Regions from separate parts of the Mesorhizobium sp. M0001 genome, predicted to be linked through region 3. Evidence: predicted binding sites of a transcription regulator. Region 3 holds the regulator's gene; each other region holds the start of a gene.
What was found. The regulator PhoB, encoded in region 3, activates phosphate uptake and scavenging genes when phosphate is short. The targets are predictions, from matches to a motif close to TGTCATNNANCTGTCAT.
Positions count from the first base shown of each region.

Region 1: a site for PhoB is predicted at 3,307-3,323, ahead of ppk2 (polyphosphate kinase 2). Genes of this name have one in related genera too.
Region 2: a site for PhoB is predicted at 4,513-4,529, ahead of NKK50_RS01940 (esterase-like activity of phytase family protein). Genes of this name have one in related genera too.
Region 4: a site for PhoB is predicted at 4,946-4,962, ahead of NKK50_RS20765 (LTA synthase family protein). Genes of this name have one in related genera too.

Region 1 is NZ_JAMYVS010000005.1:178,480-185,892, reverse strand. It holds gene NKK50_RS16480 (GntR family transcriptional regulator) at 1-355, shown strand, start outside; gene NKK50_RS16475 (DUF982 domain-containing protein) at 465-698, shown strand; gene NKK50_RS16470 (hypothetical protein) at 771-929, opposite strand; gene NKK50_RS16465 (glycosyl transferase family 90) at 1,108-2,079, shown strand; gene NKK50_RS16460 (aldo/keto reductase) at 2,100-3,143, opposite strand; gene ppk2 (polyphosphate kinase 2) at 3,384-4,304, shown strand; gene NKK50_RS16450 (dihydrofolate reductase family protein) at 4,533-5,177, opposite strand; gene NKK50_RS16445 (winged helix-turn-helix transcriptional regulator) at 5,287-5,982, opposite strand; gene NKK50_RS16440 (DUF1330 domain-containing protein) at 6,159-6,485, shown strand; gene hemB (porphobilinogen synthase) at 6,520-7,413, opposite strand, start outside.
Region 2 is NZ_JAMYVS010000001.1:413,403-420,815, forward strand. It holds gene NKK50_RS01925 (MFS transporter) at 1-399, shown strand, start outside; gene NKK50_RS01930 (MATE family efflux transporter) at 403-1,875, opposite strand; gene NKK50_RS01935 (L,D-transpeptidase) at 2,074-2,862, shown strand; gene NKK50_RS01940 (esterase-like activity of phytase family protein) at 2,941-4,416, opposite strand; gene NKK50_RS01945 (LacI family DNA-binding transcriptional regulator) at 4,578-5,603, opposite strand; gene NKK50_RS01950 (Gfo/Idh/MocA family protein) at 5,797-6,828, shown strand; gene NKK50_RS01955 (sugar phosphate isomerase/epimerase family protein) at 6,828-7,413, shown strand, end outside.
Region 3 is NZ_JAMYVS010000014.1:87,418-94,830, reverse strand. It holds gene NKK50_RS27335 (ROK family protein) at 1-391, shown strand, start outside; gene phoB (phosphate regulon transcriptional regulator PhoB) at 422-1,111, opposite strand; gene phoU (phosphate signaling complex protein PhoU) at 1,128-1,832, opposite strand; gene pstB (phosphate ABC transporter ATP-binding protein PstB) at 1,874-2,698, opposite strand; gene pstA (phosphate ABC transporter permease PstA) at 2,716-4,032, opposite strand; gene pstC (phosphate ABC transporter permease subunit PstC) at 4,029-5,489, opposite strand; gene NKK50_RS27305 (substrate-binding domain-containing protein) at 5,588-6,616, opposite strand; gene NKK50_RS27300 (PAS domain-containing hybrid sensor histidine kinase/response regulator) at 7,113-7,413, opposite strand, start outside.
Region 4 is NZ_JAMYVS010000007.1:188,272-195,684, forward strand. It holds gene NKK50_RS20745 (cyclopropane fatty acid synthase) at 1-865, opposite strand, end outside; gene rplI (50S ribosomal protein L9) at 1,052-1,639, opposite strand; gene rpsR (30S ribosomal protein S18) at 1,906-2,154, opposite strand; gene rpsF (30S ribosomal protein S6) at 2,154-2,654, opposite strand; gene NKK50_RS20765 (LTA synthase family protein) at 2,967-4,895, opposite strand; gene fabD (ACP S-malonyltransferase) at 5,173-6,120, shown strand; gene fabG (3-oxoacyl-[acyl-carrier-protein] reductase) at 6,181-6,918, shown strand; gene NKK50_RS20780 (acyl carrier protein) at 7,140-7,376, shown strand; gene fabF (beta-ketoacyl-ACP synthase II) at 7,411-7,413, shown strand, end outside.

The DNA of each region.
Region 1 (7,413 bases), on a different contig from region 3:
GATGCTGGACTCCTGCGACACTGCCACGCCGCGCGAGGAATGGCACCGCGTCGGCATGGATTTCCATATCGAACTGGCGCGGCTCTCCGGCAACGAGTTCCTGTTTCGGGCCGTGCGCGATGCCATGACGCGCCTGTCGCGGGCGCGCTGGCTGGAGGTGCGCGACGAGGCGGCGCTTGGCCGCGCCTGGAGCGAGCATCACGCCATTCTGGCAGCGGTGCGGGCCGGCGATGCCGATGCGGCGGCGGCGCGACTTTCCGCCCATATCGCCGGCAGCCGCGCCCGCCTGGTGACGTCGTTGCACAATGACCGGCGCGGCCTGCGCGCCAGGGGTTTTGCCGTCGTCGCCGCTTGATACCGGTCACGAAAACGAAAGAACGCCGACGCCATCCGCTTTCGGCCTCGCTTCGCGGACGCCGATGGCGTAAGAGGCGGCCATGGAAAACAACCGATTTGAAACACCCGTGACCGTTAAGTCGGGCACGGAGGGAAGCACTCAGCTCTTGCGTACGGTGCGCGAGGCTTCCGATTACCTGCTCAACAGCTGGCCCGGCAAGCGCAGCCCCAAGCACCGCGAAGCGCTGCAGGCCTGCCATGACGCGCTGGCCGGCGACAAGCCGGCGATGATTGCAAGACGCGCCTTCATCGCCGCCGCGCGCGAGGTCAACGTCTTCGTCAGCGACAAGGCCCCGGCCTGATCACATCGGCCTGATCACACCGGCATTTTGCCAGGATCCGGCCCGTTTCGCGGGCCGGTGATCCTGTCTTGCCTATTTTTCTGTCTCGGTGTCGGTTTTGGAACTTGCCTCGTTCTCAGGCTCGGCGCGCTCCTTGGCCGCGACCTTGGCGGCGAGCTTCTCCGCCTTCTTGGCGGCCTTCTGCCGGTCGCGCTCTTTGCGTTCCTGACCGTAATTCGGTGGTCGAGCCATATCGTTTCCTTTCGCTGTGCCTGATCCTGCCTAGAAGCATTGGCCGGCAAACACAACAGCGCCGCGAGGGCAGATGCCAGCGGTTCTGGACTTGCGTGATGGCGAACACAATGGTTTAGAAAAGGCTGCGGGACAGTTGCTGGAGCCGCCGCCGACCGATTTCGAATCAAAACGACCGATGGCCACGCTTCAAAGAAACGCACAGAAGCTGATCTACTATGCGCGCAACGCCATGCGCGACATCGCGCCGCCGGTTCTTTTCCGGCGCCGGCTCGGCCGGCTGCTCGATCAGGCCAGGCTTTCCGACGCATCGGTCCGCCAGCGGCTCAATTACTACAACACGCTGCGGGAGCCTTTTAGCCCCAGCCCCGAGGCCGTGCCGGTCAGCCGGCTGCCGTCGGACCGCAGCATGTACTATTACGATCTGAAGGAGTTCACCCGTTATTTCGACCCAGATCTGCGCATCGACCTGGAATTCGGCGACGTCATCGAAGTGCCGAAGATGCCGTCGATCGTCAAGGACCGGCCGATAGCGGGCGACAACGGCAACGGCGTCCTGTTCAAGCTGAACAAGTTCCGTCATTTCTACATGCCGGCCGACGATGTCGCCTTCGCCGACAAGCATCCGCTCGTCGTTTGGCGCGGCGAACTCAACAATCCGATCCGCACCTTGTTGCTGGATGCAGCCCGCAATCTGCCGTTCTGCGATGTCGGCACGCCGAGGGCGACAGCACTTGCGGAATACCGCAAGCCCTATCTCAGCATCGATCAGCAGCGCCGCTATCGCTACATCATCTCGCTCGAAGGCAATGATGTCGCGACCAATCTGAAATGGATCATGAGCTCGAACTCGCTCTGCCTGATGCCGCCGCCGACTTACGAGACCTGGTTCGCCGAGGGGCAACTCGAGCCCGATGTCCATTATGTGCCGCTGGCGCCCGACTTCAGCGATCTGGCCGAGCGGGTGCATCATCTCGAGCAGCATCCGGCCGAGGCCCAGCGCATCGTTGCGGCGGCCAACGCCTATTGCCGCAAATTCGCCGACGAGCGGGCCGAGCAGGCGATCTGCCTGCTCGTGCTCTACAAATATTTCGTGCTCAGCGGCCAGATCGAGCCCGATCCGCAGGTCTGGCGGTTTATCGCGGGCTAGCCGCTTCCGGCGCCCTTAAGTCAGATAACGCTGCGGTCCATAACCAGATCGGCCGGGCCGAAGCGGTCCTTCGCCGTAAACTGCTGGTGCCAGTAGGGATAGAGCACCGGCGGCCGGCTGACGGCATCGAGGCGCTGGCGTTCATCAAAGGACAGCGTCAGGCTTGCCGCGGCGAGATTGTCTTTCAACTGGGCCTCGTTGCGTGCGCCAATCACCAGCGAACTGACGGCCGGCCGGCCAAGCAGCCAGGCCAGCGCCACCTGGGCCGCCGAGACGCCGCGAGTGGCGCCGATGTCGACCAGCACGTCGACGATCCGCCACAGCCGGTCCTCGTCGCGGATCGGTGGTTCCGACCAGCCGCCGATCTGGCGCGCCGTCGGACTGTCGCGGCGGTATTTTCCCGACATCAGGCCGCCGGCGAGCGGGCTCCACACCAGCACGCCAAGGCCCTGGTCGACCGAGATCGGCAAGAGCTCATACTCGGCCTCGCGTGCTTCCAGCGTGTAGTGGATCTGCTGGGTGACGAAGCGCGGCTGGTGCTGGCTGTCGCTGATGCCGAGCGCCTTCATGACCTGCCAGCCGGAATAGTTGGAGCAGCCGACATAGCGGATCTTGCCCTGGGCAACCAGCGTGTCGAGCGCGGCGATGGTTTCCTCGAGCGGCGTCGCGCCATCCCATTCGTGCAGGAAATAGATGTCGATGACATCTGTCCTGAGGCGCTTCAGGCTCTTCTCGCATTCGCGGATCAGATGATGGCGCGACAGGCCCTCGTCATTGGGGCCCTTGCCGATCCGCATGCGCGCCTTGGAGGCGATCAGCACGTCGTTCTTGCGCTTGCCGCCGAGCGCCTCGCCGATGATCTCTTCCGACAATCCGTTCGAATAGACATTGGCGGTGTCGATGAGATTGATGCCGGCATCGATGCAAGTGTCGATGATGCGCGAGGCCTCCGCGAGATCGGAATTGCCGACGGCAGCGAACGGCCCGCTGCCGCCGAAGGTCATGGTTCCCAAGGTCAGCGTCGAAACTTTCAAGCCGGAACGGCCAAGCGTGCGGTATTCCATGTCGGTCCTCGCAATTTTGGTGGGTGGGGATTTACTGGAGAAGGGCGGGCAGCCCGAACGGGTCGGCCATTTGTAGGACAATTTGAGCGGCTTGTCGCCATGCCACGGCGATGGATCAGCCATGCCTCGCCGATTTGCAGCGATGATCGGCTGGCTGGCGGGTTGCAATAAAACCGTCATTGCCGGCCTATATCAAGTCGGCTCAGGGTTTCATGTCAGCCGGCAAGCGGAGCAGTGGAAATGACCGAGTTGAAGCAGAATTCTCCGGCCAGGGATTGGCTGGAAGCCGAACTCGCCGACATGCTCGACGAGGACTATGAGCTTGAAATGTCGGAGCCGGCGCTGTCGCTGGAGATCTCCAAGATCTACAAGAACGCGCATCCGCCGTCGATCGACCGCATGCAGTATTTCCGCGACCTGATCGGCTTGCAGTCGGAACTAATCAAGCTGCAGTCCTGGGTCGCCTACCACAAGAAGAAGCTGGTGGTGGTTTTCGAAGGACGCGATTCCGCCGGCAAGGGCGGCGTCATCAAGCGCATCACCCAGCGCCTCAACCCGCGCATCTGCCGCGTCGTGGCGCTGCCGGCGCCGACCGAGCGCGAAAAATCGCAGTGGTATTTCCAGCGCTACGTGCCGCATCTGCCGGCCGGCGGCGAGATCGTGCTGTTCGACCGCTCCTGGTACAACCGCTCCGGCGTCGAGCGGGTGATGGGCTTTGCCGAACCCGATCAGGTCGAAGAGTTCTTCCGCGACGTGCCGGAGTTCGAGCGCATGTTGGTCCGCTCCGGCGTCACGCTGGTCAAATACTGGTTCTCGATCACCGACGAGGAACAGCAGATGCGCTTCATGATGCGCATCCACGACCCGATGAAGCAGTGGAAGCTGTCGCCGATGGACCTGCAGTCGCGCGTGCGCTGGGAGCAGTACACCAAGGCCAAGGAAGAGACGTTTGCCCGCACCAACATCCCCGAGGCACCGTGGTACATCGTCGAAGGCAACGACAAGAAGCGGGCGCGGCTGAACTGCATCGACCATCTCCTCAAACAGCTGCCCTATGAGGACGTGCCGCACGAAGAAATCACGCTGCCCGAGCGGGTGTTCAACCCGGAGTACGAGCGCCAGGTCCTGCCGCGCGAGCTTTACGTGCCGGAGAAGTATTGAGCGTCTTCGCAATTGAAGACACGAGAGGACGGCATTCTTTCGCGCCCCCCTCTGTCCTGCCGGACATCTCCCCCACAAGGGGGGAGATTGGCAGCTTCGCCGATGGCGCCCTTCTTGCTACGTTGATGAGTGGCGAAAGCCGGCGCGACATCCGATCTCCCCCGGCGTGGGGGAGATGTCCGGAAGGACAGAGGGGGCGCGACGGATCGCAATTTTCCCAAATGAGGCTTACACCCGCTTGATCGTCACATGCGTGGCGAGCGCTGTCGCCACCTGCTCGGTGCACTGGTAACCCAGCTTCAGCATATCCAGCCCGGCAAACAGGCTCTCGCCCCTCCCGAGCAACACCGGCGACACCGCCAGATGCAACTCGTCAATGAGCTTCTCTTGCAGATATTGCCGGATGGTGGAAACGCCGCCGCCGACGCGGACATCCTTGCCGCCGGCCGCGGCCTTTGCTTGTTCGAGCGCGGCGTGGATGCCGCCGGTAACGAAGTGGAAAATGGTGCCGCCTTCCATCACAATGGAGTCGCGCTCGTAGTGGGTCAGCACGAAGGTCGGCACATGATAGGGCGGGTTGTCGCCCCACCAGCCTTTCCAGCTCTCGTCTGGCCATTCGCCGCGGATTGGACCGAACATGTTGCGGCCGAGGATCCAGGCGCCGACATTGTCGAAGCTGCGGACGGTGAACCGGTCGTCCACATCGGTGCTGCCGCCATCCTTGCCGACCATCTCGTGGAAGGTGCGGGTGCCGGTCATCCATTTGTGCAGATCTTCGCCACCAACGCCGAGCGGATTTTGCAGGTCCTGGTCAGGACCGGCGCCGAAACCGTCGAGCGACAAGGTGAAGGCATTGACGCGGAGTTTGGACATGGAAGACTCCCTTTGATGACCAGTTGTGATTTGCAATCAGTATTCAAACTGATTGCATTTTGCAACTAGTATTTTAGAGGCAAGCCGATCTGTGGAATGCGCAGGGACCTCAAGCCGCCACGCGCTTCGGCATCACCGCAAACGGGCTGAGCCCAAGCCAGATCTGCATCTTGCCGGCGACGTCGAGATCGCCGGTCAGGCTGATCTTGTCGCGTTCCTTGTGAACTGTCGTCAGCCCCATCCAGATCGAGGTCATGGTGCACAGATCGGTCGAGACGTAGAGATCGACGTCGAAGCCCGGATCGTACCAGCAAAGATCGACCTCGCCCTGCTTTTCGACGATCAGCCACCACGATCGTTTTGACGCCGGCAGGTCATGGTACAGGAATTGTATCACGGTGCGCCCGTCCGGCAGCGGACTGGGGTTCAGATTGCGCCGCATGTCCCACATCAGCAGCGACGGATCGAGGTTTTTGAGCGACAGCCTGGCCTCGACCCATTTCTGGCCCCAAAACCCCATCGCCTCGACAACCGGGCGCAAATCCCGGCCCGCCTCGGTCAGCCGGTATTCGAACACGCCCTTCTCGGTCGCGATCTCGGTCCGCTCGACGATGCCGCCGGCCTCGAGGTCCTTGAGCCGTTGCGACAGAAGGGTTGGCGACATTTTCGGCACGCCGCGGCGCAAATCGTTGAAGCGGGTCGACCCCGCCACCAGTTCGCGCAGCAGCACCATGGTCCAGCGTGTGCAGAGCAGCTCGGCGGCCATGGAGAGCGGGCAGAATTGCTTGTAACCGGCTTGTGTCATGTGGTGAGCTCCAAAAGATGTTGCCGGACCTTATTCAGAAAACCTGAGTTCAGCCAGTACAGAAGCTGTACTGGCACCCCCGGTACAGTTCTGTGACTGGAGCGGTCCGGCGCCGCCATGCGAGGCAGCGGTCACGTCACCGGGCAGTCCGGTGCCGATCCATGAGGAGTTGGACAATGACCGCTTACGTGATCGCAGACATCAAGGTGAAGGACGACAAATGGGTGCCGGCCTATGCCGCTTCGGTGCATGACCTCGTCCACAAGCATGGCGGCAAGTATCTCGCCCGCAGCGGCAATGTGAAGACGCTGGAGGGCAAGCCGCTCGACACCAGCCTGATCGCCATCATGGCGTTTCCGTCGGCAAAGGCAGCCGAAGCCTTCACCAACGATCCGCAATACGCTCCGTTTGTGGCGGAGCGTCAGAAGGGCAGCGACAGCCGCTTCCAACTGATCGACGATACCGATCTCGCCGGAACGATTCCTTATTTGCCAAAGGCGTGAGGAAAAGCCGGAACCCGGAGCATCCAGGTTCCGGCTAACCCTTCAGCAGTTGCGCCACTTCCGGCGCGAAGTAAGTCAGGATGCCGTCACAGCCGGCGCGCTTGAAGGCGAGCAGCGATTCCAGCATCGCCTTTTCGCCGTCGATCCAGCCATTGGCGGCCGCCGCCTTGATCATCGAATATTCGCCTGACACCTGGTAGGCGAAGGTCGGCATCTGGAACTCGTCCTTCAGCCGGCGGATGATGTCGAGATAGGGCAGGCCGGGCTTGACCATCAGCATGTCGGCGCCCTCGGCGATATCCTGCTCGGCCTCGCGCACCGCTTCGTCGGAATTGGCGTGGTCGAGATAATAGGTCTTCTTGTCACCCTTGAGCAGGCCGGCGGTGCCCACCGCCTCGCGATAGGGGCCATAGAAGGCGGAGGCGAATTTCGTCGCATAGGACATGATCGCCACATCCGAAAAACCGTTGGCGTCGAGTGCGTCGCGAATGGCGCCGATGCGGCCGTCCATCATGTCGGACGGCGCGATGATGTCGGCGCCGGCCGCCGCCTGGATGACGGCCGCGGCGGTCACCTGTTCCACCGTCTCGTCATTGACGATGATGCCGTCGCGCAAGATGCCGTCATGGCCGTGCGAGGTGAACGGGTCGAGCGCCGCATCGGTGATGATGCCGATCTCCGGCACCGCGTCCTTGATGGCGCGGGTGGCGCGGTTGATGATGTTTTCCGGGTCGAGGATGTGCGATCCCGTCTGGTCGCGCAGGCTGAGTTCAACATTGGGGAAGGTGGCGATCGCCGGAATGCCGAGCTTAGCGGCCCGCTCGGCCTCCTTGACGGCGAGGTCCAGCGACAGGCGGAAGACGCCGGGCATGGCGGCGATCGGCTCGCGCGTGTTCTTGCCGTCGATGACGAAGATCGGCCAGATCAG
Region 2 (7,413 bases), on a different contig from region 3:
GCGGCCGCGACCATTCTGGCCACGACCCGACTGTCCAGTCGCGCCGGCATGCTGGCCGCGCTGGCGCTGATGATCCCGGCCGTAGGGCTGATGGTTGCTGCTCAGTTTTTCGCGTCGATGTCCCTGATGGTTGCCGCCACCGCTGTGTGCGGCGTGGCGGCGGCGCTCGGCTATCGCGGCGGCCTGCAGGTGGTGAGCCAGATCGCACCTGCCGAGCGTCGCGCCGAATTGGTGTCGGCGTTCTTCATCTGCTGCTTCTGCGGCAATGCGCTGCCGGTGATCGGCATTGGGCTGCTGTCGAGTTGGGCCACTCCGACGACGGCAAGCCTGGCCTTCGCCGGTATGATCACGCTGTTCTCTGTCGTAGCGCTGGGGTTCGGCGTCAAATACGCGCGCTGAGCCTCACCCGCTTGGCGTCCCGGGCGCCATGTTTGCCCGTCCGCGCGGGATGCCGAGGCCGGTGTCGGGCGGCTCGCCGGCGGCCGGCCGGTCCTCGATCATGTGCATGGTGCGCCAGCGGCCGAAGCGATAATAGGCGGCGGCCAGCACCAGCGAGGTGATCGATCCCGCCGGAAAACTCCACCACAGCGCTTCCTCGCCGATGTAGCTCCTGAAGAAGTAGGCAAAGCCGGTACGCACGACCATCACGGAAATCACCAGAATGATCAGCGGCGGCATCACGGCACCGGTGGCGCGCACGGTCGCGAACAGCACGATGGTGACGCCGAACAGGATGAACGACCAGGACGCCACCTTGTTGATGTGGGCTGCAATGTCGATTGCGGTGCTGTCCCCGCTAAGGAACAGGCCGAGTACCGGCCTGTCGAAGAAGAACAGCAGCGCCACCAGGGCGCCGGTGAGCACCAGGTTGAAGCCGACGCCGGACGCCGCGATCCGACCGATGCGGTCCCACCGCCCTGCGCCGACATTCTGGGCCGCCATCGACGAGACTGCGGCGCCGATCGCCAGTGCAGGCATCTGGATATAGGTCCACAGCTGCGCCGCGATGCCATAGGCGGCGGCGACCTGCGAGCCGTAGGAGTTGACGATGCCCATCACGGTCAGCGCCGCCGCCGAAATGACGATCATCTGCAGGCCCATCGGCACGCCCTTGAAGACGACGATCCTGAGCAGCGCCGGATCCGGCCGCAGCAGAGCGAGGTTCGCGCCGGCGAGCCGCAACGGATGCTTTCTGGCATAAAGCACGACGAGGATGGCGATCACGCTCACCGTCTGGCCGATCAGCGTCGAGGTGGCGGAGCCGGCGATGCCGAGCTCGGGGAAGGGGCCGATTCCGCGAATGAGCAGCGGATTGAGGATGATGTCGAGCACGACGGCGAGCGCCATGAAGAAGAATGGCGTGCGCGAATCACCCGCACCGCGCAGCACCGTCATGACGAAGGACAGAAGATTCATCATCGGCACGGCGACGAAGATGATGCGCAGATAGGAGCGCGCCAGCGGCAGCGCATCGGGCGGGGTGCCCAGTGTGTTGAGGATGGCGTCGACCCAGATCCAGCCGCAGACGGCGAAGATAGCCGAGACGAGGAAGAAGAAGCTGGCGCTGGTGCCGACGATGCGCCGCGCCTCGGGCAGGTCGCGGGCGCCGACCGATTGCGCCACCAGGATGGTGGCGGCCATGCCGATGCCGAACACGGTGCCAAGAATCAGGAACAGCACCAGATTGGCGTTTGAGGTCGCCGTCAGCGCCGATTCACCGAGGAAGCGGCCGACCCAGACGGCGTTGATCGAACCGTTGAGCGACTGCAGCACATTGGAACCGAGCACCGGAAGCGCGAACAACAGCAGCGTGCGAGGGATTGGGCCGCTGGTGAGATCGCCGGTGCGCCGGCGCGGTAGTATTTTTTCGTCCATGGGCTGTTCGGCGAAGGTTCATCTCAAAGTCCGCCCGGCAATGATCGCCGATTTAACGGACAAGGTCGATGCGGCATTGGAACATGCCACCTGGCGGCTTCACGCTAATCAGTTCTCAAAACATTCGGAATGGGATATGGGTCGTCGCCGCGTGGGGTCGCATATCCTGTTGGATATGATGAATAAGCTGGGGGGATCATGTCCGACAATCCGCTTTTTTCCGAGCGCCTGAACCGGCGCGCGTTTCTTGGAATATCCGCTTTGGGTGCCGCTTCCATGGCGCTTTCAGCCTGCACCACGACCGACGTCGTGGTGCCGCCAACGCCCGCTCCGGCGCCCGAACCGGCTCTGGGCGATGCCGCCACCATGTATTCGGCGCGCGTCGATGAGGGCTTTTCATTGCCGGCAATCCCCGTGGCCAAGCTCGATCCGAAGTTCGTGCGCCAGATCGTGGACGATCCGACCGGCGAAAAACCCGGCACGATCGTCGTCGATACATCCGAGCATTTTCTCTATCTGGTGCGCGATGGCGGCAAGGCAATGCGCTATGGCGTAAGCCTCGGCAAGGCCGGGTTTGGCTGGACCGGCAGCGCCGTGATCCAGGCGCGCAAGAAATGGCCGGTGTGGACGCCGCCGCCGGAAATGATCCAGCGCCGGCCGGAACTGGCGAAATACAAGGACGGCATGCCGCCCGGACCGCAGAGCCCGCTCGGCGCGCGCGCGCTCTATCTGTTCCGCGACGGCAAGGACACGATGTACCGGCTGCACGGCACGCCGGAATGGGATTCCATCGGCAAGAACGCGTCGTCGGGCTGCGTGCGCTTCATGAACCAGGACATCATCGACCTCTACAGCCGGGTCAACGGCGTAGCCCAGGTCTATGTGCGCCCGAACCTGTCGGCCGCGGGCAAGATCATGGCTGTGTCGAGCCGGACCGCCGAGCCGATCGATGCCGGCGTGCCAAGGGATGCGGAGATTTTGAAATAGGTGCCTTCACGGCATCGCTGATCGCCGACAAACGGTTAGAGGCGGACGCGCCGGGCGCGTCCGCCTCTCCGTATACGGCTACTTCTTGGCGAGGCCCGGAAGCGTGACCTGATAGACCAGGAACATGGTATCGACATCGGCGCCGTCTTCGGCCTTGTAGGGCGCGCCGACCTGAAAACCGTCCTCGGTGAGAAAGTCGTTATCGTTGCCGACGAACAGGAAATAGTCGTCGGGCAGCGCCGGATCGAGCACGCTGACCACCGACATTGCTTCCCACTTCTCCGACAGATTGTTCTTGTCGTTGGGCTTGCCGTCATGCAGGCCGAAACGGCCGAGTTCCTTGTTGTCGTTGATGTCGATGAACGGCGTCAGCTTGGCCGGCGTCACCGAGGGGTCGAGCACGCCCTTGGGCGCCAGCGGCTTGTCGGCGGCATCGAAGGCGCCGCCGGCAATGTCGGTGGCGCCAGAGACGTCGACGACGAAAATCTGGCGCAGCAGCGAAGTATCGCCCTTCACCCCCTGGCCGTTTCCGCTGTCGCGCGCCAGCATCAGGAAGGTCTTGTCGGACAGCGCCACGATTTCGCTCTGCGCGGCGACCTTGGTCTTGTCCTTGGCGTCCTTGAACACCGGCAGCGGCACGGCATATTCATGCACCAGCTTGAGATGGGCCGGGTCGGAGGCGTCGTAGACCAGCGCGCGGGTGTTCTGGCGCGTCGCGGGCGAATCGCCGCCATCCTGGCGGGGCGCCGACTGCAGCACAGTGATCAGCGACTTGCCGTCCGGCGTCAGCGCCATGCCTTCGAGGCCTTGATTGTTCTGGCGGCCGGTTTCGGGATCCTTCGGATCGGGTTCGGCTGCACCGGGGCCCGGATTGTCGGAGGCGAAGTTCGGCGCGCCCTTGCGCATCGGCACCAAAGCGGCGGGCGGCTGCGTTGCCGACAACAGATGGCCGTCGGCCGAGAAGCGGTAGATGTTGGGGCCGTATTCGTCAGAGATGAACATGGTGCCGTCGGGCAGCCGCGCGATCGCCTCATTGTCGAGCGCCAGCTTGCCATTGGCCTCGGGCAGGATCGGCAGGTCGCCATTGGCCGCGCGCACGCCGTTGAGCGGATCGAGGCCGGTGGCGTCAGCGCCCTTGTCGTCGGTGAGGAGCAGGGAATCGGCAAGCGTCGCCTTGACGCCTGTCTGTTCCTGGCCGGAGGTGGGCGTGGCGCCTAGTGCTACCGGCGTGAACTCGATGCGAATAGTGTTGAGGCGCGGCCGGTAATCGGTGGTGCCGACGACATTGTAGCCACGGTCCGGCAGCAACCAGAGCGAGCCCTTGTAGCCGTCCGCGCCACGGGTCCAGCTTGCGGCGTCGATGGACATGCCGGAGCCGGAGCCGAAGGTCTCGCCGAACTTGTCCTTCTGATCGGCCGGGATGCGGCCGACGCCGACCAGGCCCTTGTTGACGAAGCCACCAACGGTGGCTGTGCTGTCGGCAAGGGCAGGGGTCAGGGCGGTAAACAGCGCCAGCGCGGCGCCGAGCGACACGGTTCGGTGCGAGATTTTCATGGAGATCCTCTTTGTGACAAGCCTTGAGCGGCGCAAAGGGGCCACCGCATCGCATCGACGATGTCGCCCTCTCGCAAAGCGGTCTAGGACGCGAACATGATACTTGCGTGACAGAGCGGGCCTCTTCCTTCTCCCTTGTGGGAGAAGGGAGAGACGCACTATCAATCGCTGTCGCGCGCGATCAGCTCCAGCGGCCAGACTTCGCGGATGATGCGCGGACCTTCCGGGCCGGCAAAGGCGGGAAGCGAGGCCAGCAACATTTCGGCCAGCCGCCGGCCCATCGGCTCCAGCGACGGACGGAAGGCGGTCAGCGCCGGCGAGAAATAACGGCAGAGCGGCGTGTCGACGATGACGATCACCGCGATGTCGTGGCCGGGCCTGATGCCCATCTCGGCCAGTGCTTTGCAGCCGCCGAGCGCCATTGCGTCATTGTTGAAGATGATGGCTGTGGGCCGGTCCTTGGAGAGCATCACGCGCGGCGTCACCTGGTAGCCTCCGGCCTCGTTGATGAAGCCGTCAGCGATCAGGCCGGGGTCGACTTCGATACCATGCCGCTTCAGCGCCTTGCGGTAGCCGTCGAGGAACAGGTAGCCGAAGTTGAGATCAAGCGAAGGGCGGATGGCGGCAATGCGGCGGTGGCCGCGCGCGACCAGCCGGTCGACGGCTTCATCACCCGCCCTCTCGAAATCTATATCGAGCGAAGGATAGGTGTCGTCGCCGGATTGACTTCGGCCAAGCGTGGCGAAGGGAAAGCCGGCCTTGCTGAGATAGTCGATTCGATCGTCTTCCCGCCGTGTATTGGCCAACACGACCGCGTCGGCCCGGCGCGTCTCAACCACGCGGCGCAGCCTCTCCTGCTGATATTGGCCGGGCTCGCCCATGACGACCATCAGATCCAGGTCATCCTCGGCAAGTCGGCCCTGCAGACCGATCAGGAACGGGATGAAGAACGGTTCGCCATATTGCTGGTCGCCCGGATGCGGCTGCAGCATGAAGGCGATCGAATGGGTGGTGCCTTGCCGCAGACTGCGGCCGGACTGGTTGGGCGAATAGTTCAATTGCTTGGCGGCGGCGAGCACGCGCTGGCGGGTGTCGGCATTGACGTCGGCGCGGCCGTTCAGCGCCCGCGACACGGTGCCGATCGAAATGTTCAGGTGACGCGCAAGGTCATGGATGCTGGACGCCAAGGACAGTTCTCCCCCTGTCTTGGCTAGCACCGGCTGCCGCCCAGGCCAAGGCTTCGGGATGATTTTCGCTGGCAGCCGATTGACATTCTACGCCATCGGGTGTGTTCTCGTAAACGTTTACGGAGAAACGTTTACGGTGATGCCGGAAATGCCGTGACATTCGGTCTGGAGGACCGGACGGGAGGAATGCTGGATGATGAATGCCGTCCTCGTCGGCTGTGGTGCGATGAGCAAGGCCTGGCTCGATGCCGCGAGGCAGATCGACGGGCTGGCCATTGTCGGCTTGGTCGATCTCGACGCCGAACGGGCGAAGGCGAGGGCGCGCGAATACGGGCTTGACGGCGCCGTCATCGGCACCAGCTTGGATGCGGTGCTCGACCAGACCAGGCCGGACGCGGTGTTCGATGTCGTGGTTCCCGCCGCCCGGCGCGACGTCGCCTTTGCCGCCTTTGCCCATAATTGCCATCTGCTGACGGAAAAGCCGCTGGCCGATACTCCGGAAAATGCCCGCGCCATCGTCGATGCGGCACGTAACGCGGGGCGTATCCATGCGGTCGTGCAGAACCGCCGCTACGTCGCCAATGTCCGGCGCATCAGGCGCTTTCTCGACTCCGGCGCCATCGGCAAGCCAACCAGCATCCATGCCGATTTCTTCGTCGCGCCGCATTTCGGCGGCTTCCGCGAGGAGATGGCGCATGTGCTCTTGCTCGACATGGCGATCCATACTTTCGACGCCGCCCGCTACATGGTCGGCGGCGATCCCGCCGGCGTCTTTTGCCAGGAATGGGAGCCGGCGAATTCCTGGTACCGGCAGGGATCGTCGGCCAGCGCTATCTTCGATCTCGGCGGCGGCAAGGTGTTCACCTATGCAGGCTCTTGGTGCGCGGCGGGCTTCCGCACCAGCTGGGAGAGCACGTGGCGCATCGTCGCCGAGCACGGCAGCCTGGTCTGGGACGGCGAGGACGGACTGAAGGCCGAGGTTGTGTTGTCGGTCCGCGACGGCCTGTTCGACCTGACCCAGCCCATCACAGTACCGCCGCTCGATTCCGCCGACCGCGTCGGCGGTCATCTCGGCATCATCAAGGATTTCATCCACGCCATCGAGACCGGCAGCGAGCCGGAAACGCGTGGCAGCGACAACATCAAAAGCCTGGCCATGGTTTTTGGCGCCATCGAAAGCGCCGAGACCGGACGGCGCGTCGCAATCACACAGGAAGCATCATGATGCCAAACCCGCTTCTCGACATCCGGATCGGCACCATGGTGCGGGCCAATCTCGAAGACCCGGCCGCCTACATCAAAGAGATTCTGCCGCTCGGCTTCGAGAGCATCCAGCCCTTCTTCTGGCAGACGCTGGGCGGCAAGGATTTGGCGCGGCTCGCCGGTGAGATTGGCGAGGCGATCGGCGATGCCGATGTCGCCGTGTCGTCGATCGGCGTGTTCGGCAATCCGCTGGAGGATGGCGAGGTCGATCGCGGCGTGCTCGCGGCCTGGGAAACCGTCATCGACAATGCGCATCTGTTCGGCGCTTCGATCGTCAGCGGCTTCACCGGACGTCTGCGTGGCAAGAAGCTGACAGACAGCCTGCCGCGCTTCCGTGAGGTTTGGGGTCCGCTGGCCAGGCGCGCCGCAGACAAGGGCGTGCGCATTGCCTTCGAAAATTGCGCCATGGATGGCAACTGGGCGGCCGGCGACTGGAACATCGCCCACAATCCCGATGCCTGGGAGTTGATGTTCAACGAATTGCCCGACGACAATCTCGGCCTCGAATGGGAGCCCTGCCACCAGCTTGTCTACCTCATCGACCCGA
Region 3 (7,413 bases):
CGAAGATGCCGAGCCGGTCGATATCGGCGACGCTGATATGCGCGCACTCGCCGCGCGCGCCCGCGAAACCGATGGCCCGGAGCGCGAAGCCTATCGCAAGGCCGGTGAGGCGCTCGGCTTCGGCCTCGGCAGCCTGTTTGCACTGATCGATCCGGCACCCGTCGCCATGGTCGGCGTCAGCGCCGCCGCCTTCGACCTGATCGAACCGGCATTGCGCGAAGCGATCGCCCAGACCGCCGGCGGCCAGCACTCGAAATCGATCTCCTTCGACACCGAGCCCAACGAGCTGCCGCTGATCCGCGAAGGCTGTGCCATGCGCGCGCTCGGCTTCGTCGATCAGGAGATTTTCGCGCCGGGCATTCAGGCCAAATCCGGCAAGCATGTCGCCTGAATGGCCGGCAACGGCGCGACGCGCAGCATCCTAGTCTTCCCTGATCGCGTAGCCGGCGCCGCGAATGGTACGGATGACATCCGGCATGCGGCCGTTGTTGACCGCTTTGCGTAAGCGCCCGACATGGACGTCGACGGTTCGCTCGTCGATATAGATCGTCTCGCCCCAGACATTGTCGAGCAGCTGGCTGCGCGAGAACACGCGGCCGGGATGGCGCATCATGAATTCGAGCAGCCGGAACTCGGTCGGTCCGAGCCTGATCTCGCTCTTCTTGCGGTAGACACGGTGCGACTCGCGGTCGAGCACGATGTCGCCGACCTTGAGCACGCTGGACAGCACTTCCGGCTTGGCCCGGCGCAGCAGCGCCTTCACGCGCGCCATGAACTCCGGCGTCGAGAATGGCTTGACCAGATAGTCGTCGGCACCGGTGGACAGGCCGCGCACGCGATCGCTTTCCTCACCGCGCGCGGTCAGCATGATGATCGGCAGCCGCTCGGTTTCGGGCCGCACTCTAAGCCGCCGGCAGAGCTCGATGCCGGAAACAGCGGGCACCATCCAGTCGAGCACCAGGAGATCGGGCACGTTTTCCTGCAGGCGGATCTCGGCCTCGTCGCCGCGTGTCACCACCTCGACCTGATAGCCTTCGGATTCGAGGTTGTAGCGGAGGAGCACGCCCAGCGGCTCCTCGTCCTCCACGACCATGATGCGTGGCGCGATCATAGGCAGTTCACCCTCATCAGGCCGGCGTGGCCATCGCCGTCTCGTCCTGCTTCGGACGATTGGCGGGCAATTGCTGGCCGGTCAGCACATAATACGCATTTTCGGCGATGTTGGTGACATGATCGCCGATGCGCTCAAGATTCTTGGCGCAGAACAAGAGATGCGTGCAGGCGGTGATGTTGCGAGGGTCTTCCATCATGTAGGTCAAGAGCTCACGAAACACGGACGTGTATTTGACGTCGATGCGCTCGTCGTCATTCCTGAGTTTTGCAAGCGCTGCCGCATCGGTGGCGGCATATTCCTCGACGACGCCTTGCACCTGGATCAGCACCAGTTGCGCCATGGCATCGATGGAGTGCGAGAGGTCGCGCGGCGTGACGCTCAAGCCCACGGTGCCGACGCGTTTGGCGATGTTCTTGGCGAGGTCGCCGATGCGCTCGAGGTCGCCCGCCATGCGGATCGAGCCGACCACGGCGCGCAGATCGTTGGCCATCGGCTGGCGCTTGGCGATCAGCGTGATGGCGCGGTCGTCCAGTTCGCGCTGGCGCGCATCCATGATGGCGTCGTCGGAAACGACACGCTGTGCCAGCGCATTGTCCGAATTGAGCAGCGCCCTGGTCGAGCCGCTGACCATCGAGCCGGCCAGATCGCCCATGTCGCGGATCAGCTTGCTGATCTGCCCGAGCTCTTCATCGAAGGAGGCGACGGTATGTTCACCCATGATCTTGGTCCTCGTGCCTAAAAATTCACCCGCCGGACGGCTCAGCCGAAGCGGCCGGTAATGTAGTCCTGGGTGCGCTTGTCGTCGGGGTTGGTGAACATCTTGTCGGTGACGCCCTCCTCGACGAGATAGCCGAGATGGAACATCGCCGTGCGCTGCGAGACGCGCGCCGCCTGCTGCATCGAGTGGGTGACGATGACGATCGTGTAGTTCTGGCGCAGTTCGTCGATCAGCTCCTCGACACGGGCGGTGGCGATCGGATCGAGCGCCGAGCAGGGCTCGTCCATCAGGATCACCTCCGGCGACACGGCGATGGCGCGCGCGATGCACAGGCGCTGCTGCTGGCCGCCGGACAGGCCGGTGCCGGGCTCCTGCAGGCGGTCCTTGACCTCGTTCCAGATCGCAGCCTTCTTCAGGCTCTGCTCGACGATCTGGTCCATGTCGGACTTGCGCTTGGCCAGCCCATGGATGCGCGGGCCGTAGGCGACGTTCTCGTAGATCGACTTCGGGAACGGGTTGGGTTTCTGGAACACCATGCCGACGCGGGCGCGCAGTTCGACGACATCGATGTTCTTGTCGTAGATGTCGTCTTCATCGAGCGTGATCTTGCCGGTCACCCGCGCCGAATCGATGGTGTCGTTCATGCGGTTGAGGCAGCGCAGGAAGGTCGACTTGCCGCAGCCGGACGGGCCGATCAGCGCCGTCACCTGGTTCTGGCGGACGTCGAGATTGACGTCGAACAACGCCTGCTTCTCGCCGTAGAAGACGCCGACCTTGTCGCCGCGCATCTTGATGACTTCGTTCGACTTGGCGTTCATTTTGTCGCCCACTGCATTCTCAAGGGACTGTTCGGTCATGATGTTCATACCAAATTGCCTTTTTTCTACCAGCGCCGCTCGAAGCGGCGCCGGAGCACGATCGCGGTGATGTTCATGGCCATGAGGAAGACGAGCAGGATGATGATGGCGCCGGACATGCGCTCGACAAAAGCGCGCTCAGCCTCGTTTGCCCACATATAGATCTGAACCGGCAGCGCGGTCGCCGGATCGAAAGGCGTCGTCGGATAATCGGCGACGAAAGCGACCATGCCGATCAAGAGCAGCGGTGCTGTCTCGCCGAGCGCACGCGCCAGGCCGATGATGGTGCCGGTAAGGATGCCTGGGGCGGCAAGCGGCAGGATGTGATGGAACACCATCTGCATCTTGGAGGCGCCGAGACCTAGGGCCGCCGAGCGGATAGACGGCGGCACCGCGGCGAGGGCGGCGCGCGTGGCGATGATTATGGTCGGCAATGTCATCAAGGTCAGCACCAGGCCGCCGACGAAGGAAGCCGAGCGCGGCATGCCGAGGAAGTTGATGAACACGGCAAGGCCAAGCAGACCGAAGACGATCGACGGCACCGCCGCGAGATTGTTGATGTTGACTTCGATCAGGTCGGTGAAGCGGTTCTTCTTGGCGAATTCCTCGAGATAGATCGAGGCGGCGACGCCGATCGGCAGCGCCAGCAACAGCACGATCACCATCATGTAGAACGAGCCGATGATCGCCACGCCCATGCCCGACGTTTCGGGCCGGCTGGAGGCGCCATAGGTGAACAGGCCGGTGTTGAAATGCTCGGCCATCACGCCGTCGGCTTTAAGCTTGTTCATCCAGTCGATCTGCTGGTTGGACACCTTGCGGCGCGCTTCATCGACGCCGAGGTCGATCTGGCCCTTGAAGGCCGAGTCGAGGTTCGCGGCAGCCAGGATGTCGACGTCACGCGTCCTGCCGATCACCGACGGATCGGCGGAGACGATGTCGCGCAGCTGGACGCGGGCGCCTTCCGACAGGAAGCCCTTGAGCTTCAGCATCATCGGCTTGTTGGCCGGATCGATGCCGAGCTTGGCCACCAGCGCGTTTTCGGCGAGCTTGGGATAGTTCGCCTTGATCAGCACGGTAGGGTCGGTCGCGCGCTTGCCGGAGGGATCGATCACCTTCTCGTCGAAGGTGACCGGCAGCGTCACCGTCGTCTGCCAGAAGGCGGTGTAGCCTTTCGAGACGATGGTGATCAGCATGATGGCCAGGAACGCCAGGCCCACCGAGATCGCAATCACGCCATAGATGCGGAACCGGCGTTCGGCGGCATAGCGCGCCTTCAGCCCGATGTCGCGGCGCGGTCGCGCGACGGCGCCCGCCATCGTGTCCAGGGGGATGTCGGTCATTCGTACTGCTCCCGGTACTTGCGCACGATGTAGAGGGCGACGATGTTCATCACCAGCGTCAGCGCGAACAGCGTCAGGCCGAGCGCGAAGGCGACCAGCGTCTGCGGCGAGTTGAACTCGAGGTCGCCGGTCAGCTGGTTGACGATCTTGACGGTGATGGTCGTCATCGCCTCGAACGGATTGGCCGTCAGATTGGCGGCGACGCCCGCCGCCAGCACGACGATCATCGTCTCGCCGATGGCGCGCGACGCCGTCAACAGGATGGCGCCGACGATGCCGGGCAGTGCCGCCGGCAGGATCACCCGCTTGATCGTCTCGGAGCGGGTGGCGCCGAGGCCGAGCGAGCCGTCACGCATTGCGCGCGGCACCGCGGTGATGATGTCGTCGGACAAAGAGGACACGACCGGGATCAGCATGACGCCCATCACCAGACCGGCGGTGAAGATGCTCTGGCCCTGGATGAAGGGCGAGCCGCCGGTGAGTGCCGCCGACAGGTCGCGCAAGAACGGTCCGAGCGTGACAACGGCGAAGATGCCGTAGACGATGGTCGGAATGCCGGCCAGCAGTTCCAACGCCGGCTTGACCACCGAGCGCACACCGCGCGAGGCATATTCGGACATGTAGACCGCCGACATCAGCCCGACCGGCACTGCGACCAGAAGCGCGACGGCGGCGATGTAGAGCGTGCCGGCGAGTAGCGGGATCAGGCCGAACTGACCCTGGCTGCCGCCGGAACCGGCGGCGGCGAAACGCGGATCCCACACCGTGCCGAAGAAGAAGCTCATCGGCGATACGCTCTCGAAGAAGGTGATCGTCTGGAACAGCATCGACAGCACGATGCCGACCGTGGTCAGGATGGCGATGGTCGAGGCCGCAAGCAGCCCCCACAGCATCAGCTTCTCGACATTGTTGCGCGCCCTGGCGCGCGGCGCGATCTGCCTCAGCGCATAGAAGGCGCCGGCGACCGACAGCGCGAAGGTCAGCACGGCGCCGAACAGGCCGAGCCGGTCCTGGACCTGGTTCGCCTCGACCGCGATCGGGATCATATAGTCCTGTGTGTCGCTGGCCAGTGCCACGCCCTTGGCGGCGAGCAGCGGCTGCAATTCGGCGAAAGTAGCGGGAAGTGCGGTATCGCCATCGAGCCGGCGCAGGCCCTTGGCCAGGCTCTTCACCAGGCTGGCGTCGAGCGCTTCGCTGGCCACCTTTGTGTCGGCGGTGCGCTCGGGCAAAGCGGCATGGATGTGCCGGTCGAGATAGAAGGAAGAGCCGATATCCCAGACGGCGAGCAGCAGGACGGCAGGCAGGACCGCGAGCAGAAAGGCCCACCAGCCATGATAATGCGCGCGCGAATGCGGCTTGACCTTGCCGGTATCCTGCGCCGCTGCGCGCTGGCGGCCGATCACAAAAGCGACCACGCCTATGGCGATGACTATGGCGAGTACGAGCAAGGACGACATCACCCACCCCAGGGAAAATTCAGATCGCCGCCACCGTTGCGGCAAGCGGCGAAATCAGGGCGCGGAGATTTGGTCCGCGCCCTGATCCGGTCGGTTGATTACATCGTCTTTCCGGCGGCGAAGGCGTCGCGCTGGCCCTGACGTTCGGCGTCGGGAGCGGAAACCAGGCCGTACTGGGCGAGCGGGCTTTCCGGGCCGATCATCTGGTCATCAAGGAAGAACTCGACATATTCCTTGAGGCCGGGAACGACGCCCAGATGCGCCTTCTTGACGTAGAAGAACAACGGCCGCGACACGGGGTACGTGCCATCGGCGATGGTCTGCGTCGAAGGCACGATGCCTTCCACGGTAGCGACCTTCAGCTTGTCGGCATTGTTCTCGTAGAAGGCGAGGCCGAACACGCCAACGCCGGTCTTGTTGGAGTCGATGCGGGCCAGCGTCTCGGTGTAGTCGCCATCGATGTCGACAGCCTTGCCGTCCTTGCGGATGGCGATGCAGGTCTTGCCGATTTCCTTGTCGTCGGCGATGCCGGCAGCCTTCAAAGCGGCCTTGTCGCAGCCGGCGTCGAGCAGCTTGGTCTCGAACACTTCACGGGTGCCGTGCTTCTCACCCGGGATATAGGCGGCGATATCCCAGTCGGGCAGCTTCGGATTGACCTGGTTCCACTTGGTGTTCGGGTTGTCGACCAGCTTGCCGTCGACCACCAGCTTGGCGGCGAGCGCCTTGTAGATGTCGGCGGGAACCAGCGCCCAGTCCGGACCCTTGATGTCGGTGGCAAAGACGATGCCGTCATAGCCGATGCGGACTTCCTGGACGTCCTTGACGCCGGCGTCGGCGCAGGACTTCAGCTCGTCCTTCTTGATCGGGCGCGAGGAGTTGGCGATATCGATCGTGTCTTCGCCGACGCCCTTGCAGAACTCCTTGATGCCGGCGCCGCTGCCGCCGGACTCGACCACCGGGGTCTTGAAGTTGGTGAAGGTTTCGCCGAACTGCTCGGCGACGATCTTGGCGTAAGGCAGCACGGTCGACGAACCGGCGACCTGGATCTGGTCACGCGCAGCGGCGACACCGGACGATGCGGCGAACGCTACCGCCACGGCCGATGCCGTAACGAGGAATTTCTTCATGTGGCCTGCTCCTGTTCGGAAGATGGTCTCTTGGCGCCCTCTTCAAACCGGCGCCCGCTGAGGCCAATAGCCTTCGATTATTACAGTCGCATGACAGTTTCGTGTCAGCCCGGTAACGTCGCACAGACGTCTTGTGGGCCGCACCCTTTAAGCCGGTTTGTGGGAATGGAAGTTGCCGCTGGAATCAGACGCTTGCGCAATTCGTGCTGGCATCAAGTCCCGGCACACCGCAGGCCGCGATGCCGAGAAAGAAAAACCGGACGGGAGCGCGTTGCCCGTGACCAGAGCGAATCTTGGCCGAGCCATCGCCAAAAACAGGTCCGTTGGGGTAGATTCGACGCTGTTTCTTGTCGGCGGTCGCTTGCTCCCGCCCGTAACTGAATGAGCGGTTTCGTTGCGACCATTGTCCTGACTGGGCGCCAGCTTTGATATGGTGCGATCGCACCATATCCTTGGCTGTTGCGGCGCGGCCGAATCCCGGCGGCGCCGCAGGTTGCTATCCAGCGTCTCGTTGGGCTTCGCCTGATATGCCGACCCAGCGCTCGACCTTTTCGAGCAGCGCCCTGGGGCTGATCGGCTTGGGCAGATAGTCGTCCATGCCGGCTTCCAGGCAGCGCTCACGGTCGCCCTTCAAGGCATGCGCGGTGACGCCGACGATCGGGATATGCATACCCGTATGTTCTTCCAGCCGGCGAATTGCGGCGGTGGCCTCGAGCCCGTTCATCTCCGGCATCGAGACGTCCATCAGGATCATGCGCGGATTAAGCCGGCCGAAGGCGTCGAGCGCCTTGCGGCCG
Region 4 (7,413 bases), on a different contig from region 3:
TGGTCGCCCACGGCACGCCGGAGCGGCCGATCGTGTGCAAGAGCATGACGCCGTCGGGCTTCAACAACGTCGCCGACTTGTCGAAGAAAGTGCGGAAGTGGTTGACGCCGACATGCTCGAACATGCCGACCGAGACGATGCGGTCGAAGCGTTCGTTGAGTTCGCGGTAGTCCTTGAGGTCGAAATGCACGCGGTCCTGCAAGCCTTGCGCATGCGCCCGGTCGGTGGCGACGCCGTGCTGCTCGGTCGACAGCGTCACGCCTTGCACGTCGACATCGAAAGCCTTGGCGAGATAGAGGCCGAGCCCACCCCAGCCGGAGCCGATATCGAGCACGGTCTGGCCGGCCTTCAGCCTGAGCTTGGCGGCGATATGGCGTTTCTTGGCCATCTGCGCCTCGTCGAGCGTCATGTCCGGCTGTTCGAAATAGGCGCAGGAATACTGCATGTCCTCGTCGAGGAAGAGCCGGTAGAGGTCACCCGACAAATCATAGTGGCGCTGCACGTTGCGGCGCGCCCGCGATGCGGTGTTGATCTGCTGCAGGCGGCGAAAGGCGTGGCGAAGGCCCTCGATAGCCTTCGACCAAGTGGCGTCGATACCGCCGCTGCCCATGTTCTGGAAGGCGATGCGCATCATACCCAGTACGCCGCCCTCGATGATGTCGAGTTCGCCGTCCATATAGGCTTCCGGCACGGCCAGCATCGGATCGAAGGTAATGGCGCGCTCGGCATGCGCGGTCTTGATGTGCATATGCACCGGCTCGCCGCTGCCGTCGCCGAAAACCACTGTCGAGCCCTTCGGGCCGGTGACTTTCAGATTGCCCGTACGCACCAGGCGGTCGAGAACGCGTTTCAACAGAATATTCATCACCAAATGTCCCCTCACGGTCAGACTGGCGGACCAATTCTGCAACAATATATAGGGGTTCGAAAAGTTCCATTTGGCACAAAAATGCCCGGGCGAGAGGCCCGGGCATTGGTCCAGAAAGGCTGGATGACGAGGAAGTGATTGGAGCGCTGCTCCCCTCGCTTCCCGATCAGGCCCCGTGCGGGATCAGGCGTTGTCTTCTTCGCCGCCTTCGAACTCGGTGTTCGGGTCGAAGAAGTTCTCCGGCCGTGCGTTGTCGTTGATGTCGTCGCCATAGATGGCTTCGGCGGTGGTCAGCGTCTCGCCCTTGGCCTGGCGCTCGGCTTCGTCGGCCGTGCGGGCGATGTTGAGGCTGATGGTGACCTCGACTTCCGGATGCAGCGCAATCGCCACATTGGTGACGCCGATGGTCTTGATCGGCTGGTTGAGCTGGATCTGGTTGCGGTTGACCGAGAACCCTTCGGCGGTCAGCAGGTCGGCGATGTCGCGGGTCGACACCGAACCGTAGAGCTGGCCTGTCTCGCCGGCCGAACGCACGGCGATGAAGCTCTTGCCGTCGAGCTTTTCGGCAACCTGGCTGGCTTCCGACTTGCGCTCGAGGTTGCGCGCTTCGAGCTGCGCGCGCTGCCCTTCGAACTTCTTCTTGTTGGCTTCGTTGGCGCGCAGCGCCTTGCCCTGCGGCAAGAGGAAGTTGCGGGCAAAGCCGTCCTTGACCTTGACGGTATCGCCCATCTGGCCGAGGCGGGAAACGCGTTCGAGAAGAATCACTTGCATGGTCTTGTTCCTTCGTCTGGGCACCGACCGCGGGATCGGCGCCGAATTGAATGGAACAGGTCAGGAAGCTCTGAGCGCCTTGGCGCCGGTGTCGCTGTCCTGCCTGTCGCGGCAGTTAGAGGCTTTTCACCTCAACTCGGGATTTCAATGCACGTCGCCAAGAGTGGTCCCGGTTTTGGGACAACGACATGCATCATCAAATTACCCCTGCGGCGCCCGTCGCCGTGGGAGAAGGAAGCAGGCGGCGAACCGCCCGCTCGAAAGTCTTAGCGAACCACGTAGGGCAGCAGGCCGAGGAAGCGGGCGCGCTTGATCGCCTTGGCGAGTTCGCGCTGCTTCTTCTGGCTGACGGCGGTGATGCGCGACGGCACGATCTTGCCGCGCTCGGAAATGTAGCGCTGCAGAAGACGCACGTCCTTGTAGTCGATCTTGGGCGCGTTGGCGCCGGAGAACGGGCAGGTCTTGCGGCGGCGATGGAACGGGCGCCGGGTCGGGATCTGATTGATGTCGACCATTATTCTGCACCTCCTTCAACGCCTTCGCGCGGACGGCGCGGACCACGATCACCACCGGCGTCGCCAAATGAGCGCGGCGGACGATCGCCACGGTCGCCGCGATCACGGTCGCCGAACGAGCGCGGACCACGATCACCACGGTCGCGGTCGCCGAAGCCGCCGCGTTCCGAGCGCTCTTCGCGCTTCTGCATCATGGCCGACGGGCCTTCCTCATGCGCCTCGACCTTGACGGTCAGGAAACGCAGCACGTCCTCGGACAGGCCCATCTGGCGCTCCATCTCGTTGAGCGCTGCCGGCGGGCAGTTGAGGTCCATAAGCGTGTAGTAAGCCTTCCGGTTCTTGTTGACCCGGTAGGTGAGGGACTTCAGTCCCCAGTTCTCGACCCGGCCGACGGACCCGCCATTTGCGGAGATGACGCCCTTGTACTGTTCGACAAGCGCATCGACCTGCTGCTGCGAGAGGTCCTGCCGGGCAAGGAACACATGTTCGTATAGAGCCATAGTGGTTCAGTGCCTTTCTTCGTTTCTCTCCCGGATCCTCGCGGCAAAAGCCTCTGCAACTTCTCTGACCCGCTGATCCCGAGGGGGCGGGGAAGAAAGGAGCATTTCGAGACGGTCGAGAGCGGAGACACGGGAGGCGGAAGCGCTTCTGGCTTCACACGAAGGTTTTGGGTAAAACCTCCGGCCCTCCGTTCAGCCCCCAGCAAGGACCGGCAGATTGCGGGCGTCTATAAAGCAAATTGGCTGGAAGGCAAGGGTAACGCATGCTCCGGACAGCGTCCTGGCGTCGCAGGGTTGGAAAAATACCAGGCATCAACTCGTATGCGGGGTACCACCGTTGATCGTTTCGGGGAAGAAGTCCGGAGCCGCCTTACGCTTGCCGAACATCATGTCGTATTGCAGCAGGCGGAAGTCGTTGATCGCCGGATCAACGTCCTTCTGCCGCGCCCAGTCCGGCGTGGCCTCACCTGACGGTGTCAAAAGCAGATTGCGGTCGACGACGCGATAGCGTTCGCGCAGCGCGCCCAGGAAGCCGGTGTAGTAGGGGTGCGTGATCCCGGCCGTTGTCAGGATGTGGTAGGGCAGGAAGGCCGGGCTCACCGCGCCCATATCCTGCGCCGGACCGGTGCGGTTAGACCAGATGACCAGCGGCGTCTGATGATGCTCCAGTGCCGCCTCCGGCGTCGGTTCCTTGCGCGGCGCGACATTGTCCTTCAGGTAACCGGTTTCGACATAGACGGGGCCGAGCGGCGGCAGATGGTCGCCGAAGAAGGCGATGACCGTCGGCCGCTCGCGCTTCTTCGCCCATTCGATCAATCGTTCGAGGCCACGGTCGGCATCGGCGGAGCCTTCGGCGTAGCTGAGCAGCGATTCCCGCGCCCATGTGCTGATCGGTGCCGCGACCTTGTGGGTCGGATTGTAATAGCGGTACGGCTCGTAGGGACCGTGGTTCTGCAGGCTGACGGCGAAGAAGAACACCGGCCGCTCGCTGGCGTCGGCCTCTGCGATGATCTCGTCGGTCATCGACGCATCGGAAGCCAGCGGCCCGCGCTTTTCCAGTGGCGGCAGCGTCTCTTCCGAGCGGAAATCGTTGAAGCCGAAATCGGCATAGACGGCGCCCCTGTTCCAGAACCAGTTGGTGCCCGGATGGATGGCGCGCGCCCGGTATCCCTCGCTTTTCAGGAAGGTCGCCAGCGACGGCGTCGGTGTGCGCACATATTGCTGGTAGGGGATCGAGCCCGCCGGCAGGAAGGCATTGGAAAAGCCGGTCAGCGCCTCGAATTCGATGTTGGCGGTCATGCCGCCGAATTCCGGCGAAAACATATAGCCGGAACGCAGCGCCCGCACATTGGGGATCGGGTCAGGCGTGATTGTGACGCCGGGCAGCTTGGTCGGATCCCAGAAAGATTCGCTCATCACCACGATGATGTCGGGTTTCTCATCCGGTACCGAGGCCGCCACATCAGGCCTGTCGATCGCGTCGATCGCCTTGTCGGAATAGCCCGCCGGCGCCGAGACATGCGCCATCGGCACGTTGAGCGCGAAGGCCAGCGCAAACCCGTTGGAGGCGTAGTTCTCCTTCTGGTCCCACATGATCGGGATGATCTGCAGCCGGTCGCGGGTCCACGAGAAGGTGGCGTAGTCCATGATTGAGACGAAGAAGGCGAGCAGCGGCACTGCCAGCGTCAGCCGCGCCAGCCGCCCTTTGCGGCTGAGGATCGGAACCTTGCGGCGCCACAACCGCCAGCCATAGATCAGCAGCGACAGGCCGGCGACGATGCCGACCGCCATGGCGAGCGCCGTCCAAGGCCGTTCGCGCACCAGGAGCGGCATCAGTGCCATGATCTGGCGCGAATAAAGAAAATCGGTTGGGTAGAGCGGATCGCCGAGATAATGCGACTTCTGATGCCCGACAAAGGCCAGCGCCAGCGTCAGCGGCGCCACGATCATCAGGCTCTGGTGACTGCGGCCAAGCACGGCGTCCAGTCCCATCAGCACCAATGCAAAGACAATGATGGTGGTCCAGCCCGGCTTGAATGGCTGCAGGAAGAAGTCGACCGTGCCGAAGAAGTCGCCGCGCACGATCCATTCGATGGCGAACACCAGGATGGCGGAGGCAAGCAGCGTGACCAGACCGTAGCGGATGACCGGCCATCTGCGCCCCGGCAGGTAGCCGGTGGACGGATCGTCTTCCAAGAACTGTGGCGCGGGTACGGCCGCGCCCTTCCTGATCCTAGCCACGTCTCTTCCCCCGGCCCAAGCAACGCGTATTTCCACTCGCGCCACCGTTCTGTCATAGAACTGTCATGCAAAAGCTAGCGCCTGTGGCGAAAATAAGAAGAGCCAGCAAACGATTCGTGAGCGGTTTTCATCAGGTGTGATCGGCAAAAAGCCTTTGGGAACAGGGACTCGAGGTCAGCTCCGGTTCAAGCGAGAGCCGAAATGCCGCCTCCGGGCTTGACTTGGCGGTCCGCCTTGCGTCACAGGCAGTAAAAATCAGCCGCTGGAGAGCGCCCAAATGGCCGTCGCATTCACCTTTCCGGGACAGGGCAGCCAGGCTGTCGGCATGGGCAAGGACCTCGCCGACGCCTTCCCCGAGGCACGCAGGGTGTTCGAGGAAGTCGATGATGCGCTGGGCGAAAAGCTGTCGAAACTGATCTGGGAAGGCCCGGAAGAGGCGCTGACCCTGACTGCCAATGCCCAGCCGGCGCTGATGGCGGTCTCGCTGGCGGCGATCCGCTCGCTGGAAGCGCGCGGCTTTTCGCTGAAGGACAAGGTTGCCTACGTTGCCGGTCATTCGCTCGGCGAATATTCCGCCCTTGCCGCGGCCGGTTTCGTTTCGGTCGCCGATGCTGCCCGGCTGCTGCGCATCCGCGGCAACGCCATGCAGGCGGCGGTGCCGGCCGGCGAGGGCGCCATGGCGGCGATCATCGGACTGGAACAGCCCGACGTCGAAGCCGCTTGCACCGAGGCCGCAACGGGATCCGGCAAGGTCTGCCAGATCGCCAACGACAATGGCGGCGGCCAGCTGGTGATCTCCGGCGCCAGGGCGGCGGTGGAACTCGCCGCGAAACTGTGCACCGAAAAGGGCGCCAAGCGGGCGCTGATGCTGCAGGTCTCCGCACCCTTCCATTCGGCGCTGATGGCGCCGGCGGCCGATGTCATGCGCGAGGCGCTGGCCGGCGTGACCAAGAATGCACCGGTCGTGCCCGTCGTCTCCAACGTCACTGTAGCCCCGACCAGCGACCCCGACGAGATCGCGCGCCGCCTGGTCGAGCAGATCACCGGCCGCGTGCGCTGGCGCGAAACGGTGGAGTGGTTCGGCGCCAATGGCGTCGCCACGCTCTATGAGATCGGCGCCGGCAAGGTGCTTTCCGGCCTGGCGCGGCGGATCAACCGCGACATCGCCACATCGGCCGTCGGCACGCCGGCCGAAGTCGAGGCGGCGCTGGCCGCGCTTGCATAATCCACTGGCGATTTAACCCCTCCCGTGGGAAGGGTGTTCTCTTAAGATCAGGAGACGAAAATGTTCGAACTGACCGGCCGCAAGGCGCTCGTCACCGGCGCATCGGGCGGCATTGGCGAGGCGATTGCCCGGGTGCTGCATGCGCAAGGCGCCATTGTCGGCCTGCACGGCACCCGCATCGAGAAACTGGAGACCCTGGCCGGCGAACTCGGCGACCGGGTAAAGCTGTTCCCGGCCAATCTTGCCGACCGTGACGAGGTCAAGGCGCTTGGCCAGAAGGCCGAAGCCGAACTCGAAGGCGTCGACATACTGGTCAACAATGCCGGCATCACCAAGGACGGCCTGTTCGTGCGCATGGCGGACGCGGATTGGGACAGCGTGCTGGAGGTGAACCTCACCGCCGTGTTCCGGCTGACCCGCGAGCTGACCCATCCGATGATGCGCCGCCGCCATGGCCGCATCATCAACATCACCTCGGTGGTCGGCGTCACCGGCAATCCTGGCCAGACCAATTATTGCGCCTCCAAGGCCGGCATGATCGGCTTTTCCAAGTCGCTGGCGCAGGAGATCGCCACCCGCAACATCACCGTCAACTGCGTCGCCCCGGGCTTTATCGAATCGGCCATGACCGACAAGCTCAACGACAAGCAGAAAGACGCGATAATGGCCGCGATCCCGACGCGCCGCATGGGCACGAGTGTTGAAGTGGCGTCGGCCGTCGCCTATCTCGCCTCCAACGAGGCAGCCTACGTCACCGGCCAGACCATCCATGTCAACGGTGGCATGGCCATGATCTGACAGGATATTGCCGGGTGATAAGAAGACATGGCCGGCTTGTGAAAAGAGACCATTTCGCCTTGGACCTCAGCCATTTTTCGTGTAATGCGGCCCGCAACCCGGCGGTTCGGGCAAAAACCGGTCCGGCATCGTTGCGTTTCCGGCAGGACCATCTTTCAGCTTGATTAGCGGCATTCTGCCCGCTAACGAAGACAGACAAACAAAAGACGAGGATGCCCCAAATGAGTGACACCGCAGAGCGCGTCAAGAAGATCGTCATCGAACATCTTGGCGTCGATGCCGACAAGGTGACGGAGCAGGCGAGCTTCATCGATGATCTGGGCGCGGACAGCCTCGACACGGTCGAACTCGTCATGGCCTTCGAAGAAGAGTTCGGCGTCGAGATTCCGGACGATGCGGCCGAGACCATCCTGACCGTCGGCGATGCCGTGAAGTACATCGACAAGGCTTCAGCCTGACACTATCCGCAGTCATCACCGGGGAGGACCTGCGATG